DNA from 3 places in the Rahnella sp. ChDrAdgB13 genome. Region 1 is predicted to be linked to each of the others. Evidence: predicted binding sites of a transcription regulator. Region 1 holds the regulator's gene; each other region holds the start of a gene.

Evidence for each region. Region 1 encodes PhoB, which activates phosphate uptake and scavenging genes when phosphate is short. Its sites were predicted from a motif close to CTGTCATAAAACTGNCNNAT; they were not measured.
Region 2: ugpB (sn-glycerol-3-phosphate ABC transporter substrate-binding protein UgpB) is a predicted target of PhoB. The motif match lies at 1,949-1,968, and genes of this name have one in related genera.
Region 3: J8X26_RS14055 (MIP/aquaporin family protein) is a predicted target of PhoB. The motif match lies at 2,007-2,026, and genes of this name have one in related genera.

Annotation. Positions count from the first base shown of each region.
Region 1 covers NZ_JAEMGT010000001.1:55,797-61,316, forward strand. The annotation lists gene sbcC (exonuclease subunit SbcC) at 1-492, opposite strand, end outside; gene sbcD (exonuclease subunit SbcD) at 489-1,727, opposite strand; gene phoB (phosphate response regulator transcription factor PhoB) at 1,955-2,644, shown strand; gene phoR (phosphate regulon sensor histidine kinase PhoR) at 2,668-3,987, shown strand; gene J8X26_RS00295 (cobalamin-independent methionine synthase II family protein) at 4,244-5,347, shown strand.
Region 2 covers NZ_JAEMGT010000066.1:40,467-45,986, reverse strand. The annotation lists gene ugpA (sn-glycerol-3-phosphate ABC transporter permease UgpA) at 1-434, opposite strand, end outside; gene ugpB (sn-glycerol-3-phosphate ABC transporter substrate-binding protein UgpB) at 534-1,847, opposite strand; gene J8X26_RS17190 (PLP-dependent aminotransferase family protein) at 2,070-3,257, opposite strand; gene livF (high-affinity branched-chain amino acid ABC transporter ATP-binding protein LivF) at 3,389-4,090, opposite strand; gene livG (high-affinity branched-chain amino acid ABC transporter ATP-binding protein LivG) at 4,118-4,888, opposite strand; gene J8X26_RS17175 (high-affinity branched-chain amino acid ABC transporter permease LivM) at 4,885-5,520, opposite strand, start outside.
Region 3 covers NZ_JAEMGT010000044.1:9,147-14,666, reverse strand. The annotation lists gene J8X26_RS14070 (1,4-dihydroxy-2-naphthoate polyprenyltransferase) at 1-691, shown strand, start outside; gene rraA (ribonuclease E activity regulator RraA) at 812-1,297, shown strand; gene zapB (septal ring assembly protein ZapB) at 1,362-1,601, opposite strand; gene J8X26_RS14055 (MIP/aquaporin family protein) at 2,191-3,039, shown strand; gene glpK (glycerol kinase GlpK) at 3,085-4,608, shown strand; gene glpX (class II fructose-bisphosphatase) at 4,752-5,520, shown strand, end outside.

The DNA of each region.
Region 1 (5,520 bases):
ATCGGCATTCAGGAACGCGGCGAACTGGCCTTGTGAAAGCATCATTGATTTGGTGAAACGGCCAAAATCCAGCCCGGTCAGCTCGGCGATGGCATCAAGTTTATCGCGCACTTTGTCGGCCAGAATTTTTCCATCGGCCAGCAGTGCCAGTTCCACTTTCGGCGCCTGTAAATTGCCGTCCGGCGAGTTTTTGGCCCGGCGCTGGCTCCAGAACGCGCGGTAGCCAATGCCTTTGACCTCAAACTCGACTTCCGCCAGCGATTCGGCGGTGTGGCGGGTCATCAGTTCATTCTGACTCGGCGTGACGTTCAGACGCGGTGTCTGGTGATAAAGCGCCAGACAAATGGCGTCGAGCAGGGTGGTTTTCCCCGCGCCGGTCGGGCCGGTGATGGCAAATAAACCGTTGCTGGCAAACGGCTCAGCGGTGAAATCAATTTTCCATTCGCCTTCCAGCGAATTCAGGTTTTTTAAACGCAGACTGAGAATTTTCATTGTGCGGCATCCTCTGCGGACTCGCCGCTGGTAACCTGACTGACAACCTGTTCGAACAGCGTGCGCATCCTTGCCTGACGCGGTTCGTCGGGGGCGGTTTCCTGCGCCAGCCGCCGCTCGAACACTTCGCTGACACTCAGTTCGCTGAGCGTTTCTTTTTCCTGTTGTTCGATGCTGCTGATGCGCTGTTCTTTACTGCGGCGCAGCAGAACGACTTCCACCGGCAAATCTGCGGTCAGCGTCTGAATACGCCGCTGGATATCACTGAGATAATCCTGCGTGGCGACTTCGATATCCAGCCAGACCGGCTTTTGCATATCGCCGCCTGCAAACTGCGCCAGCTGTTTTTCGATTTCAGCCAGCGAACCTTTGATGATCTGCATGGGCTGGAAAACCGGGATTTCCAGCGTGTCGATGGCGTTAAGCGTTGCGCCGTCGAAATCGAGTAAGTACACACTTTTGGCTTTGCTCAGTTCGTCAAAACTCAGGGCAATCGGCGAGCCGCTGTAACGGATATGTTCGGTTTTTGCGACGCACTGGGCGCGGTGAATATGCCCGAGCGCCACGTAATCTACCGGCGGAAATGCCTGGGCCGGGAAGGCGTCGAGCGTGCCTATATAGATGTCGCGCACGGAGTCAGACGTGCTGACGCCGACGGTGGTCAGATGGCCGGTAGCAATAACCGGCAGCGGCATACCCAGTTCGTCGCGTTTGGCCTGCGCGGCCTGCCACAGGGTGTCGTAATGTCCGGCGATGGCTTCCTGTAATGCCAGCTGTTTGTCGCTGCCGGATTGTCCGGCCTGACTGGCGAGCAAATCGCGCGGACGTAAAAACGGGATAGCACAAAGCACCGCGCCCGGTTTCCCGTCACGCTGGTTTAACACTAAAATCTGTTCAGAGAGGTCTTCACCGACGGTGGCAATCACCCGCGTATTCAGGCACGAAAGCAGTTCGCGGGATTCATTGAGGGTGGCGACGGAATCGTGATTCCCGGCCAGCACCACCAGCTGACAGCCGGTTTGTTGTAATTCCACCACGAAGCGGTTGTACAACTCGCGGGCGTAACTGGGCGGCGAACCGGTATCAAAGATGTCCCCGGCGACAATGACGGCGTCCACCTGATGCTGCTGCACCTGACCGGTCAGCCAGCGCAAAAATGCCTGATGTTCAGCGGCGCGGCTTTTGGTAAAAAAGTACTGGCCGAGGTGCCAGTCGGAGGTGTGGATCAGGCGCATGAGACTCCCGTGTGAACCCTGTATGACGACAATGGTGCAAAGTATAAACGTCGTCGGGGGAACCTGTCCCCGATAAATCAGACCAATTTCAGCAGGATGGCGGGAATTTATCTGTCATATTTGCCTTAAATGAACCATCATTTTCATTCATAAATCTGTCACAAAACTGACGCATAATGGCGCCCGCAATCAAATAAAAGATCGCTAACCTATTGGCAGGACCTACGATGGCTAGACGTATATTGGTGGTTGAAGACGAAGCTCCAATCCGTGAAATGGTGTGTTTTGTACTGGAACAGAATGGATATCAGGCAGTAGAAGCTGAAGATTTTGATTCAGCGATTGGTCAGTTAGTGGAACCTTACCCAGAACTGATCCTGCTCGACTGGATGCTACCCGGCGGTTCCGGTATTCAGTTTATTAAGCACCTTAAACGTGAAGCGCTGACCCGCGAAATTCCGGTGATGATGCTGACCGCTCGCGGTGAAGAAGAAGATCGGGTGCGCGGCCTGGAAGTCGGTGCCGATGATTACATCACTAAACCGTTTTCACCAAAAGAACTGGTTGCCCGTATTAAAGCGGTGATGCGCCGGATTTCGCCAATGGCGGTCGAAGAAGTGATCGACATGCAGGGGCTCAGTCTGGATCCGTCGTCTCACCGGGTGATGGCCAACGAGCAGGCGCTCGATATGGGGCCGACCGAATTTAAGTTGTTACACTTCTTTATGACCCATTCCGAACGCGTTTACAGCAGAGAACAGTTGCTCAATAACGTGTGGGGCACTAACGTTTATGTGGAAGATCGCACGGTAGACGTGCATATTCGTCGTTTGCGTAAAGCGCTGGAAACCAGTGGACATGACAGAATGATCCAGACTGTTCGTGGTACCGGATATCGTTTCTCAACGCGTTATTGAGTCCCCCACAGCGGAGAACCTGTGTGTTAGAACGTTTGTCATGGAAACGTCTGGCCGGCGAATTTTTTCTATTTTGTCTGCCAGCCCTGATCCTCGGAATTTTCGTCGGCCATTTCGGCTGGCTCCTCTTTGCGTCGCTGGTCGCGGCGCTGGGCTGGAATTATTACAATCAGCTTAAACTCTCTCACTGGCTGTGGCTTGACCGCAGCATCACCCCGCCGAACGGGCGCTGGAGCTGGGAACCGCTGTTTTACGGGCTGAACCAGATGCAGATGCGCAACCGGCGACGTCGTCGTGAATTAGGTCAGTTGATCAAACGTTTCCGCAGCGGTGCCGAATCGCTGCCGGATGCGGTGGTTCTGGCGACGGAAGAAGGCAATATCTTCTGGTGTAACGGACTGGCGCAGGATCTGCTTGGTTTCCGCTGGCCGGAAGATAACGGCCAGCATATTTTTAACCTGCTGCGTTATCCGGAATTCCGCACCTGGATCCAGACCCGTGACTTCAGCCGTGCCCTGAATCTGCAACTCAATAATGAACATTACGTCGAGTTTCGCGTGATGCCGTATTCCGAGGGGCAGCTTCTGATGGTGGCGCGTGACGTCACGCAAATGCGTCAGCTCGAAGGCGCGCGACGTAACTTCTTTGCCAACGTCAGCCATGAACTTCGCACGCCGCTCACTGTGTTGCAGGGGTATCTGGAAATGATGGAAGACGCCAAGCTGGAAGAGCCGTTCCGCACCAAAGCGCTGGATACGATGCAGGAGCAGACGAGGCGCATGGACGGGCTGGTGAAGCAACTTCTGACCCTGTCGAAAATCGAAGCATCCGCCAATATCGATATGCACGAGAAGGTCGATATTCCGGTGATGCTCAGCATGCTTGAGCGGGAAGTGCAGACGTTAAGCGGCGGGAAACATGAAGTGGTGTTTCGGGTAAACGAAAAGCTGAAAGTCTTTGGCAATGAAGATCAGCTGCGCAGTGCAGTGTCGAATCTGGTGTATAACGCCGTGAATCACACCCCGCCGGGCACGCGGATTGAAGTCAGCTGGCAGCAAATTCAACATGGCGCGCAGTTTCAGATAAGTGACAACGGGCCGGGCATTGCGCCGCAGCACTTACCGCGTCTGACCGAACGTTTTTACCGTGTGGATAAGGCGCGCTCACGCCAGACCGGCGGCAGCGGACTGGGGCTCGCCATCGTAAAACATGCGCTCAGCCACCATAATTCGAAACTCGAAGTCCTCAGCGAAGTCGGCGTCGGCACGCGGTTTATGTTCACGCTGGCACCAAAATTGATTGTTCCTCAGGGGTCAGACTCCCCGGTCACCGTAAAACCTTAATTTCAGCAATTTACGTGAAGTCTGTTATCAGCCGATAGCAGGCTTTTTCATTTCTATTTATGGCGCGATTCTGCCTGATGATCATGAATTTATTTCACGTCCCATGAAAATTCCTCTGTTGTGAGTGAACAGGCTGCATGACAGTATGGCCTTAAAGCCGTTTAGACATCCAGATGTCTATAAGTAACGCAACGTAATTATTTACTTTGTAAATCATTCGCATTCCGCCAGGGGCGTGATGCCATAAGGAGTTTTCATGCAACGTACTACCCCTCCGTTCCGCGCTGACGTCGTTGGCAGTTTCCTGCGTCCGGCCGCGATCAAAGAAGCCCGCAAACAGTTTCAGGCCGGTGAAATTAATGCAGTACAGCTGCGCTCGGTGGAAGACACTGAAATCCGCCGTGTGGTGGATTTGCAGCGTGAAGCCGGTCTGCAGGTGGTGACGGATGGCGAGTTCCGCCGTGCGTGGTGGCACTTTGACTTCTTCGAAGGCCTGGAAGGGGTGGAAGGTTATGATGCGGTTCAGGGGATCCAGTTCAACGGCGTACAGACGAAAGCGCGCAGTATCAAAGTGGTGAGCAAACTCGGTTTTGGTTCGCACCCGATGCTGGAAGATTTCCGTTTCCTGAAAAGTATCAGCGGAACGGCTGTGCCGAAAATGACTATTCCCAGCCCGAGCGTGATGCATTTTCGCGGTGGCCGAAATGCTATCAGCAAAGACGTTTATCCTGATCTGAAAGACTATTTTGACGATCTGGCACAGGTTTACCGGGACGCGATCAAAGCCTTTTACGATGCCGGCTGTCGTTATCTGCAACTCGACGATACCGTCTGGGCGTATCTGTGTTCTGAAGATCAGAAGAAACAAATCCGCGAACGGGGTGACTCTCCGGAAGAGTTAGCACGTACTTACGCTGACGTGCTCAACAAAGCCATCGCCGGTAAACCTGACGATCTGGTGATTGGCCTGCATGTCTGCCGCGGTAACTTCCGTTCAACCTGGATTTCTGAAGGTGGCTATGAGCCGGTGGCAGAGATTCTGTTTGGCGGTGTGAATATCGACGCCTTCTTCCTGGAATATGACAATGAACGTTCAGGCGGTTTTGAGCCACTGCGTTTCATCAAAAAAGGTCATCAGCAGGCGGTTCTGGGGCTGATCACCACCAAATCCGGTGAACTTGAGCTGGCGAAAACCGTGGAAGCACGGATCGCAGAGGCGGCTGAATATCTGGACATTAACCAGATTTGCCTGAGCCCGCAGTGTGGCTTCGCGTCTACGGAAGAAGGCAATAGCCTGACCGAAGCGCAGCAGTGGGAAAAACTTAAACTGGTGGTGGATATCGCCGCCCGCGTCTGGTAAATCCGGAAAGCGGCTAAATTTTGCCCTCGTAAAAATGCTGGATATTGTGCGTGAAATGACCTGTGGATGGTGATTTCACGCATTTTTAATCTTATCGGAGCATATCTTGTGCTTTGTTCGTTCAAAAATCATACATATCATATTGCGTGTTTTGGAAGGTATTTAGTGATTGT
Region 2 (5,520 bases), on a different contig from region 1:
CCTATCGAGCCCAGGAAATGAGTAATCAGGCCCAGACCGGGGCTGAACAGAAACATCCACAAAACGGCGGCAACGGCAGGCGCCACAGCGTAAGGCAGGATCATCAGCGTCTGATAAATCCGGCTGCCGCGTACCACGTGATCGACCAGCGCCGCGAAAAACAGCGAAACGGCCAGTCCGATGAATGCCACCATAAAGCTGAATTTCAGCGTGGTATAAAAAGAGTCGAGATAGTACGGGTCCTGAAACAGCTGTGTGAAGTTAGTCAGACCGGCGAAGGTGCTGGATAAGCCGAAAGGATCCAGCGTCTGTACCGAATACCACAGCGCCTGACCGGCAGGCCACAAGAAAAATATCGCGGTGATCAACAGCTGCGGCAACACCAGCGCGTAGGGCAACCAGCTGCAACCAAAACCGGGACGGTGTGAACTCATGATGGTTTACTCGTTAATGCGATGACGGGTTTGGCTCCTCCCCCTGCAAAGGGGAGGCTGTTTTGCTCCCTCCCCTTCGCGGGGGGAGGTGCAAGAAAATTATTTGGTAGAAGCTTCGAAGCGACGCAGCAGCAGATTCCCGCGCTGTACTGCGGTATCCAGTGCTTCTTTGGCGCTTTTCTTACCGCTCCAGACGCTTTCCAGTTCTTCATCAACGATGGTACGGATCTGCGGCATGTTGCCCAGACGCAGACCTTTGGTGAACGGTAATGGCGGCTTGTTCAGCATCTGGCGGGTGGCAACGTCAGAACCCGGATTCTTCTCGTAGAAGCCTTCTTTTTTGGTCAGCTCATACGCCGCAGTCGTCACCGGCAGATAACCGGTTTTCTGGTGCCATTCGGCAGCGATTTCCGGCGCGGTCAGGAATTGCAGGAATTCGGCGACGCCTTTGTAAGTGTCTTTGTCTTTGCCGTTCATCACCCACAGGCTTGCGCCGCCGATGATGGCGTTTTGTGGTGCGCCTTTGATGTCTGCGTCGTAAGGCATCATGCCCACGCCGTAGTTGAATTTGGAATACTGACGGATGTCGGCCAGTGAACCGGAAGATGCGGTAGTCATCGCGCAGTCGCCGTTATAGAACTTGGCGGTGGATTCGTCTTTACGACCAAAATAGGTGAAATCACCTTTTTTGTTCATGTCTTCGAGCATCTGAATGTGTTTGATTTGCTCTGGTTTATTGAATTCCAGAACCGCATCGGTGCCGTCGAAGCCGTTGTTTTTGGTAGCGATTGGCAGACCGTGCCACGCGCTGAAGTTCTCAATCTGGATCCAGCCCTGCCAGCCGCTGGCGTAGCCGCACTTCATGCCGGCTTCACGCAGTTTTTCGGTGTACGCGGCCATATCCTGCCAGGTTTTCGGCGGCTGATCCGGGTTCAGACCGGCTTTCTTAAACGCATCTTTGTTGTAATACAGCACCGGCGTGGAGCTGTTGAAAGGCTGGGATAACAGACGGCCTTTGGAATCGGAGTAATAACCGGAAACGGTCGGCACGAACTGGGAAACGTCTTCTTTGATGCCTGCATCACTGAACACTTCGTAGACCGGTTTGATGGCTTTGCTGGCCATCATGGTCGCGGTGCCTACTTCGTAAACCTGCAAGATAGCCGGAGCATTGCCGGTGCGATATGCCGCGATACCGGCCGCCAGGCTTTCGTCGTATTTGCCTTTATAGACAGGCACGATTTTGACATCAGGGTGCGTCTGGTTAAAACGGTCGGCCAGCGAGTTCACTTCTTTGCCTAATTCGCCGTCCATAGAGTGCCAGAAAGGAATTTCTGTCACAGCGAAGGCATTGGCGCTGAAAGCCAGCGTCAGCGCGGTGCCGATGACCGTTTTTTTGAGGTTGATGAACATGCCTGTCTCCTGAATTCTGCTGGTGTAAAAGGGGCAGAGATAAATGGGGTATTGAGAAACGTTTTTATGCGGAGGTAACATGACACGGCTAAATTACAGATAAATAACAGTTAAATGACATTAACGTTACAGCAGCATGAAGTGCAGGTGACGAACAGATGGCAAAAAAGAAGGCGCATCAGGTGAACGATGCGCCTTATAAAGAAGGGAAATCCGGGGGTTTTACAGCGCGCGTTTCAGGCGGGCAACCGCCTCCTGCATCTGCTCTTCGGTCGCGGTGGCGAACGACAGACGGAAGGTCGAGTGATCCGGGTTATCGGCATAGAAGAATTCGCCCGGCACAAACACCACGCCCTGCTCCAGCGTCTTTTTCATCCACTCAGCGCAGTTACGCGGCTCGCGGAAACGTGCCCACAGGAACATGCCGCCTTTCGGATATTCAAACGTCAGCACGTCGCCCAGTTCGCGTTCCAGCAGTTCGGCCATGACCTGGCATTTCTTTTTATACGCGGCACGAATTGTTTCGATCTGCTTCGGCAGACGGCCAAGACCGAGATAATATTCCGCAATGCTCTGCGACAACGCGCTGGCGTGCAAATCTGCCGCCTGTTTGATGATGGCGACCTTATGCAACAGCCAGTCAGGCATAATCACCCAGCCCAGACGCAAACCCGGCGCCAGAATTTTAGAGAACGTCGAGGTGTAGATAATGTTATCCGCGTGACCGAACAGGGCTTTCGACAGCTCAAACAGCGTCGGCTGGCGTTCTTCGGTGAAACGCAGTTCGCCGTACGGATCATCTTCTACAATCAGGAATTCGTGCTGTGCCGCCAGTTTCACCAGCTGCTCACGGCGCACACGGCTCAGGGTCACGCCGCTCGGGTTACCGAACGTCGGCACCAGATACACGCCTTTAATCTTTTGTGTTTTCAGCAGTTCGGCCAGCTCATCGACAATCATGCCGTCGCCGTCTGAACCGACGGAGAGGATTTGCGCTTCGGCCAGTTCCAGGGTCTGCAAAGCGGCCAGATAGGTCGGGCGCTCCACCACGAAAATATCATCCGGGTTCACCACGGCGCGCATCACCAGATCCAGCGCCTGCTGGGATCCGGCGGTCACTACGATATCTTCAGGCTGCGCGACCACGCCACGTTCCTGACAAAGAGAAGCAATACGCTCACGCAGCGTATAACTGCCTTCTGTCAGGCCATACTGGAATGCGTGCTCCGGCTGTTCTGTTATCGCCAGCTGTGTGGCTTCACGCAGGCCGTCGAAATCAAAAAGCGCTGAAGAAGGAATACCACCCGCCAGTGAAATAACGCCTTCCATTTTGCTGTGTTTCAGCAATTCCCGGATGGCCGAACTTTTAAGCCTGACCATACGGGCGGCGAGTAAACCTTCTGTGTTCATGACATGTTCCTGATGATGTGCAAAGTTATAAGAATGTAAGAGATGTTAATTTATCGACAAAATAAAAACCGCAAAGCGCTTGCCGTGCGGTTTAGTAGATTTATCACAGATTTTTAAAATCAGAAGCCAATTTATGCGCCGAGATAGGCCGCACGCACAGCTTCGTTGGCCAGCAATGCCGCGCCGGTATCTTCCAGCACCACATGACCGTTCTCCAGCACATAACCGCGATCGGCGAGTTTCAGCGCCTGATTGGCGTTTTGCTCGACCAGGAAGATGGTCATCCCTTCTTCGCGCAGTTGCTGGATAGTGTCAAAAATCTGCTGGATGATGATCGGCGCCAGACCGAGCGACGGCTCGTCGAGCAGCAGTAAACGCGGCTGGCTCATCAGCGCACGGCCAATCGCCAGCATCTGTTGCTCGCCGCCGGACATAGTGCCTGAACGCTGAACACGACGCTCTTTCAGACGCGGGAACAGTGTAAACACGCGCTCCAGACGGGCATGAAACTGGTCACGTGTGGCGAAAAATCCGCCCATCGCCAGATTCTCTTCCACGGTCATGCGCGAAAACACACGGCGGCCTTCCGGCACTATTGCGATATCGCCGCGCATGATTTTGGCGGTCTGCCACTGTGTGATGTCCTGCCCTTCAAAAATGATCGAGCCGTGCGACGCCCGCGGTTCGCCACATAAACTGCCGAGCAGCGTGGTTTTCCCCGCGCCGTTCGCGCCGATCAGCGTGACGATTTCCCCTTTGTTAATGCTCAGGCTGACTTCATGCAGCGCCTGAATTTTGCCGTAATGGGCGGATACCTGATTAAATGACAACATCTTGTTCTGTCCCTTAGCCTTCGCCCATTAACCTTCGCCTAAATAGGCGCGGATCACGTCAGGATTGTTACGAATTTCAGCCGGAGTGCCCTGCGCCAGCGGCGTGCCCTGATTCACCACGTAGATGCGGTCGGAAATGCCCATCACCAGCTTCATGTCGTGTTCAATCAGCAGCACCGACACGTTGTGCTGGTTACGCAGTTCGGCAATCAGCTGATTCAGCTCTTCGGTTTCGCGCGGATTCAGACCGGCAGCCGGTTCGTCGAGCATCAGGATTTCCGGGCGCGTCACCATACAGCGGACGATTTCCAGACGGCGCTGCTGACCGTAAGCCAGATTCCCCGCCTGACGGTTCGCCAGTTCGAGCAATCCGACACGTTCCAGCCAGTCGGCGGCGCGATCGAGCGCTTCCGCTTCGGCGCGACGAAATCTCGGCGTTTTGAACAGACCCGCCAGCACACCGCTTTTCAGGTGCTGATGCTGGGCAACCAGCAGGTTTTCAATCACCGTCATTTCACGGAACAGACGCACGTGCTGGAAGGTTCGCACCACACCCATGCGGGCAATTTTCTGCCCGGGCAATCCTTCCAGATGCTGGTCACGCAGTTTAATGGTGCCGCCGCTCGGTTTGTAGAAACCGGTCAGACAGTTAAATACCGTGGTTTTACCGGCACCGTTCGGGCCAATCAGCGACACAATTTCGCCCTGATTGAGATTCAGCGCCACATTGTTGACCGCCAGCAGGCCGCCAAAACGCATCATCAAACCTTCAACGGCTAACAGAGGTTGCGTGCTCATGCCTGTTCCCCCTGATCGGCGATTTGTTTCTTAGAGAGTTTCAGTTTGAGTTGCGGACGTTTCATCGGCAGCAAGCCCTGCGGACGCCAAATCATCATCAGCACCATTAACGCACCGAGCAGTAACATGCTGTATTCATTGAGGTCACGCATCAGCTCGCGGGAAACTACCAGCAGAATGGCCGCCAGAATGACGGCAAACTGTGAGCCCATGCCGCCGAGCACCACGATAGCCAGCACAAAGGCGGACTCCGCAAAGGTGAAGGATTCCGGGCTGACAAAGCCCTGACGCGCGGCGAACAGCGTACCGGCGAAACCGGCAAACGCGGCGCTGATGGTGAACGCGGTCAGTTTGATCCGGGTCGGATTCAGCCCGAGCGAGCGGCAGGCAATTTCATCTTCACGCAACGCTTCCCACGCACGGCCCAGCGGCATGCGCAGCAGCCGGTTGATGATGAACAATGTCGCAATCACCAGCAACAGCGCCACCATGTACAGGAAGATGATGCGGTCGCTCGGGTCGTAGGTGACGTGAAAGAAGTTGCTGAAGGTATCCCAACCGCCGTCGCGTGGCGTGCGGCTGAATTCCAGCCCGAACAGCGTCGGTTTCGGGATCTGGCTGATGCCGTTCGG
Region 3 (5,520 bases), on a different contig from region 1:
GCCCGATCGCGTCGGGCCGTTGCGCGGGATGCAAAAAGGGATGATAACCGCCGCACAGATGAAGCGCGCGATTATCCTGACCATCGCCCTGACGCTCGTGTGCGGAATCGCGCTTATTGCTGTCGCCTGCCACAAACCGAGTGATGTCGTGGGCTTTGTGATCCTCGGCCTTCTCTCGATTGGCGCGGCCATCACATATACCGTCGGCACGCGCCCTTACGGTTATATGGGGCTGGGTGATATTTCCGTTTTGATTTTCTTTGGCTGGATAAGCGTCGCCGGGACATTCTATTTGCAGGCGGGATATTTTGACTGGATTGTGATGCTGCCGGCCACCGCAACGGGATTGCTCTCGACGGCGGTGCTGAATATCAACAATTTGCGCGATATCGAAACCGATCGCGCCAACGGCAAAAACACGCTGGCGGTTCGCCTCGGGCCAGTGAATGCCCGCAATTATCACACGTTTATTTTGGCCGCCGCCACACTGTGCCTGGCCATTTTTTCCGCCGTGTATTTGCGCCACTGGACCGGCTGGTTATTTATTCTGGCCGTACCGATGCTGGTGACTCACGTCATCCGCGTGAGAAAGTCCAAAACATCTTTGGAAGTGCGTCCGCTGCTCGAACATATGGTGAAAACGGCGTTACTGACTAACGTGTTGTTTGCGGTGGGTCTGTTACTCAATTGAATAAAAGTGGCCTGATGTGCGTTTATCGAGCCGCTTTTCACATTTAACAATTGATGATTTTGCCAACATCCGTCCGAAAGGGATATACTGAACACTCATGCAGCAACCAGATGAAATCCTATGAAATACGATACTTCCGAACTTTGCGACATCTACCATGAAGAAGTGAATGTCGTCGAACCCCTGTTCTCCAACTTTGGTGGCCGTACTTCATTTGGCGGGCAAATCACGACAGTGAAGTGTTTCGAAGACAATGGCTTGCTTTATGACTTGCTGGAAGAAAATGGCCGTGGTCGCGTACTGCTGGTCGATGGCGGTGGCTCCGTTCGTCGCGCATTGCTTGATGCCGGTCTGGCACGCCTGGCGTTGCAAAACGAATGGGAAGGGATTGTGATTTACGGTGCAGTTCGTCAGGTAGACGATCTGGAAGAACTGGATATCGGCATTCAGGCGATGGCAGCGATTCCGGCGGGCGCAGGCAGTGAAGGGATTGGCGAAAGCGATATTCGTGTCAATTTCGGCGGTGTCACCTTCTTCTCCGGTGACCATCTTTATGCCGACAACACCGGTATCGTGCTGTCAGAAGACCCGCTCGACATCGAATAACCTTGCGCTTTCAGCAACAAAAAAGGACGCCGTGGCGTCCTTTTTTATTTTCAGGCCGAAGTCATCAGACTTCTTCCATTTTTCCCAGCAATGCACGCAGACGATCCTGCCACACGTGCTGTTCTTCTTTCAACTGTGCATTTTCACGCACCAGCGATTCATGATTACCACTCGCCTGCTGAACTTCCTGAGACAGGGTATTGTTTTGTTCTTTCAGTTCTTCGATTTCCATCTGCAAAAGAGTAATGGTATCGATCGCTTGCTGAACTTTAGCTTCTAATTTCTCAAATACTTCGAATGACATTTTTCGGTCCCCTTATGTTCGCAAGGCGCACATCTTATGTTCTGCCGCATCATCCGGACACGGCTCAAGAATTCCTGCACTCCGTCGATTTTGATAACGAATACAAACCAAATCCGGGTCTGAATTGCGCCAAAGTCTTGTAAAACCAGCGGGTGTCTTACCGGGTGATTGTATGTAGCCAGCTTTGCCCTGTCTAGCAAGAACCCCTTCCTGCACGCAGTCTGTTGCAATTTTACAGCGCCGGGTATCAGGAAATGCTTAAAAAGCAGCGTCACTCACCAGAAATCCCCGTTAATACCGAATAACCTTATCCGGCCTGTTGTTATGTTCGTTTCAACCGACGCGGCCCAAAAATTGTTAAATCGTGGCCTTTTTCCCGCGCGTGATGGCCTGCGAATACGCGAAATCGCTCATTTTTATGACACGACACACAAAATTTGATTTCGCTATTTCTCGTTTATGCTCGTTAACGATAAATTCACATTACGTTCTCATTTAATGATGAACGTCAAAATCCGATTACGTTCACGTACGACATAACAGAAAAACTATAACCAATCATTAACATCATCCTTAGCAGGATCAAACTATGAGCCAAACCATGAGTTCCACATTAAAAGGTCAGTGCATCGCTGAGTTTCTGGGTACCGGGCTTATCATTTTCTTCGGTGCAGGCTGTGTTGCTGCATTGAAGCTTGCCGGAGCATCCTTTGGCCAGTGGGAAATCAGTATCGTCTGGGGTTTCGGTGTGGCCATGGCCATTTACCTGACTGCGGCGATCTCAGGCGCACACCTGAACCCGGCTGTCACCGTCGCGCTATGTTTGTTTGCAAACTTTGAAGGACGCAAAGTTCTGCCTTACATCATCGCGCAGGTCGCAGGCGCCTTCTGTGCCGCCGCGCTGGTTTACGGCCTTTACTACAATCTGTTCTACGATTTCGAGCAAACTCACAACATGGTACGCGGCAGCGTAGACAGTCTGAGCCTTGCCGGTATCTTCTCGACGTATCCAAACCCGCACATCAGCGTATTGCAGGCGTTCCTGGTTGAAACCGTGATCACCGCCGTTCTGATGTCGCTGATCCTCGGCCTGACCGATGACGGCAACGGCCTGCCACGTGGCCCGCTGGCTCCGCTGCTGATCGGTATTCTGATTGCAGTTATCGGTGCATCCATGGGGCCACTGACCGGATTCGCACTGAACCCGGCGCGTGATTTCGGACCGAAACTGTTCGCTTACTTCGCAGGCTGGGGCAAAGTGGCCTTCACCGGCGCCCGCGATATCCCTTACTTCCTGGTACCGATTTTTGGCCCACTGCTGGGTGCGTGTCTGGGTGCGGTCGGCTATAAAGCATTGATTAGTCGTCACCTGCCACACCAGATTAACGAAACAGCGGCTGACAAAGCGTCACAGCCAACCAAACAGCGCAAGGCCTGATCGGCTAAACTGTTCCACAGCTTACTCATTTGCAGGATGAAAATTATGTCAGCAGATACGACTCACGAAAAAAAATACATTGTCGCACTCGATCAGGGTACGACCAGCTCACGCGCAGTAGTGCTGGATCACGATGCCAACATCATCAGCGTTTCTCAGCGTGAATTTACCCAGATCTACCCTAAATCTGGCTGGGTTGAGCACGATCCGATGGAAATCTGGTCATCGCAAAGCTCGGTACTGGTTGAAGTGCTGGCCAAAGCCGACATCAATTCCGATCAGATCGCCGGTATCGGTATCACCAACCAGCGTGAAACCACCATCGTGTGGGAAAAAGAAACCGGCAAGCCGATTTATAACGCGATTGTGTGGCAATGCCGTCGTACTGCTGATATCTGCGAAAAGCTGAAAAAAGACGGGATGGAAGAGTACATCCGTCACAACACCGGCCTGGTGGTTGACCCGTACTTCTCCGGCACCAAACTGAAATGGATCCTCGATAACGTTGAAGGCTCCCGTGAACGTGCAAAACGCGGCGAACTGCTGTTCGGGACTGTGGATACCTGGCTGGTCTGGAAAATGACTCAGGGACGCGTTCACGTGACGGATTACACCAACGCATCACGTACCATGCTGTTCAATATCCGTGATTTGAAGTGGGATGAACGCATGCTTGAAGCGCTGGATATTCCGCGTGAAATGCTGCCGGAAGTCCGTCCTTCCTCTGAAATTTACGGCCAGACCAACATTGGTGGTAAAGGTGGTACGCGTATTCCAATCGCCGGTATTGCCGGTGACCAGCAGGCGGCGCTTTACGGCCAACTGTGCGTGCAACCGGGTATGGCGAAAAACACCTACGGCACCGGCTGCTTCCTGTTAATGAACACCGGCACCGAAGTTGTTGCATCGAAAAATGGTCTGCTGACCACCATCGCCTGCGGCCCGCGTGGCGAAGTAAACTACGCGCTGGAAGGTGCCGTTTTCGTTGGTGGCGCATCTATTCAGTGGCTGCGTGATGAGCTGAAACTGATCAGCGATGCAACTGACTCCGAATATTTCGCGATGAAGGTGAAAGACACTAACGGCGTTTACGTGGTGCCTGCTTTCACCGGCCTCGGCGCCCCTTACTGGGACCCGTATGCCCGTGGCGCAATCTTCGGTCTGAGCCGTGGTGCGAACAGCAACCACATCATCCGCGCAACGCTGGAGTCTATTGCTTATCAGACCCGCGATGTACTGGATGCCATGCAGGCCGATTCCGGTGCCCGTCTGCAATCCTTACGCGTGGACGGCGGCGCGGTCGCCAACAACTTCCTGATGCAATTCCAGTCCGACATTTTGGGTACCCGCGTTGAGCGTCCTGAAGTGCTGGAAGTTACCGCGCTGGGTTCTGCTTTCCTCGCAGGCCTGGCCGTCGGTTTCTGGAACGATCTGGAAGAAGTCCGCAGCAAAGCCACTATCGAACGTGAATTCCGCCCAAGCATTGAAACGACGGAACGTAATGTCCGCTATAAAGGCTGGCAGAAAGCGGTGGCACGCGTTCGTTCGTGGGAAGATCACGACGAGTAATCCCGTCAGTTTTACGCCAACACCTTTTATGAAACTCCCCATACGGGGAGTTTTTTTATGCGTCCTTCCCACTGTGCTAAAATCTGCGGCACAGATGAGCCTTGCCTCACCGAACTCTTTCTTTTCTTCCAACAGGTTTTCCAATGAAACGTGAATTAGCAATCGAGTTCTCCCGCGTGACCGAAGCTGCCGCGCTCGCCGGTTATAAATGGCTGGGCCGTGGGGATAAAAACCTCGCCGATAACGCCGCCGTGCAGTCCATGCGCATCATGCTTAATAAAGTCGATATCGACGGCACGATTGTGATTGGCGAAGGTGAAATCGATGAAGCACCGATGCTGTATATCGGCGAAAAAGTCGGTACCGGCAACGGCGACGCGGTCGATATTGCGGTGGATCCGATTGAAGGCACGCGCATGACCGCAATGGGTCAGTCCAACGCACTGGCTGTGCTGGCTGTGGGCGATCAGGGTTCTTTCCTCAACGCCCCTGATATGTACATGGAGAAAATTGCCGTCGGTCCTGGCGCGAAAGGCGCTATTAATCTGAACCTGACGCTGGCAGAAAATCTGGCGAATATTGCCAAAGCGCTGAACAAACCGCTGACCGAACTGACTGTTGCCGTGCTAGCAAAACCGCGTCATGACGACGCAATCCGTGAAATGCTGACCGCAGGTGTCCGCGTCTTTGCGTTCCCGGACGGTGACGTCGCAGCAACCATTCTGACCTGCATGCCGGAAAGTGAGGTTGACGTGCTTTACGGAATTGGCGGCGCGCCTGAAGGCGTGATATCTGCGGCCGTTATCCGCGCGCTGGATGGCGATATGCAGGGGCGATTACTGGCGCGTCATGACGTCAAAGGAGAAACGCCGGAAAACCGCCGGATTGGCGAAGAAGAGCTGGCGCGCTGTA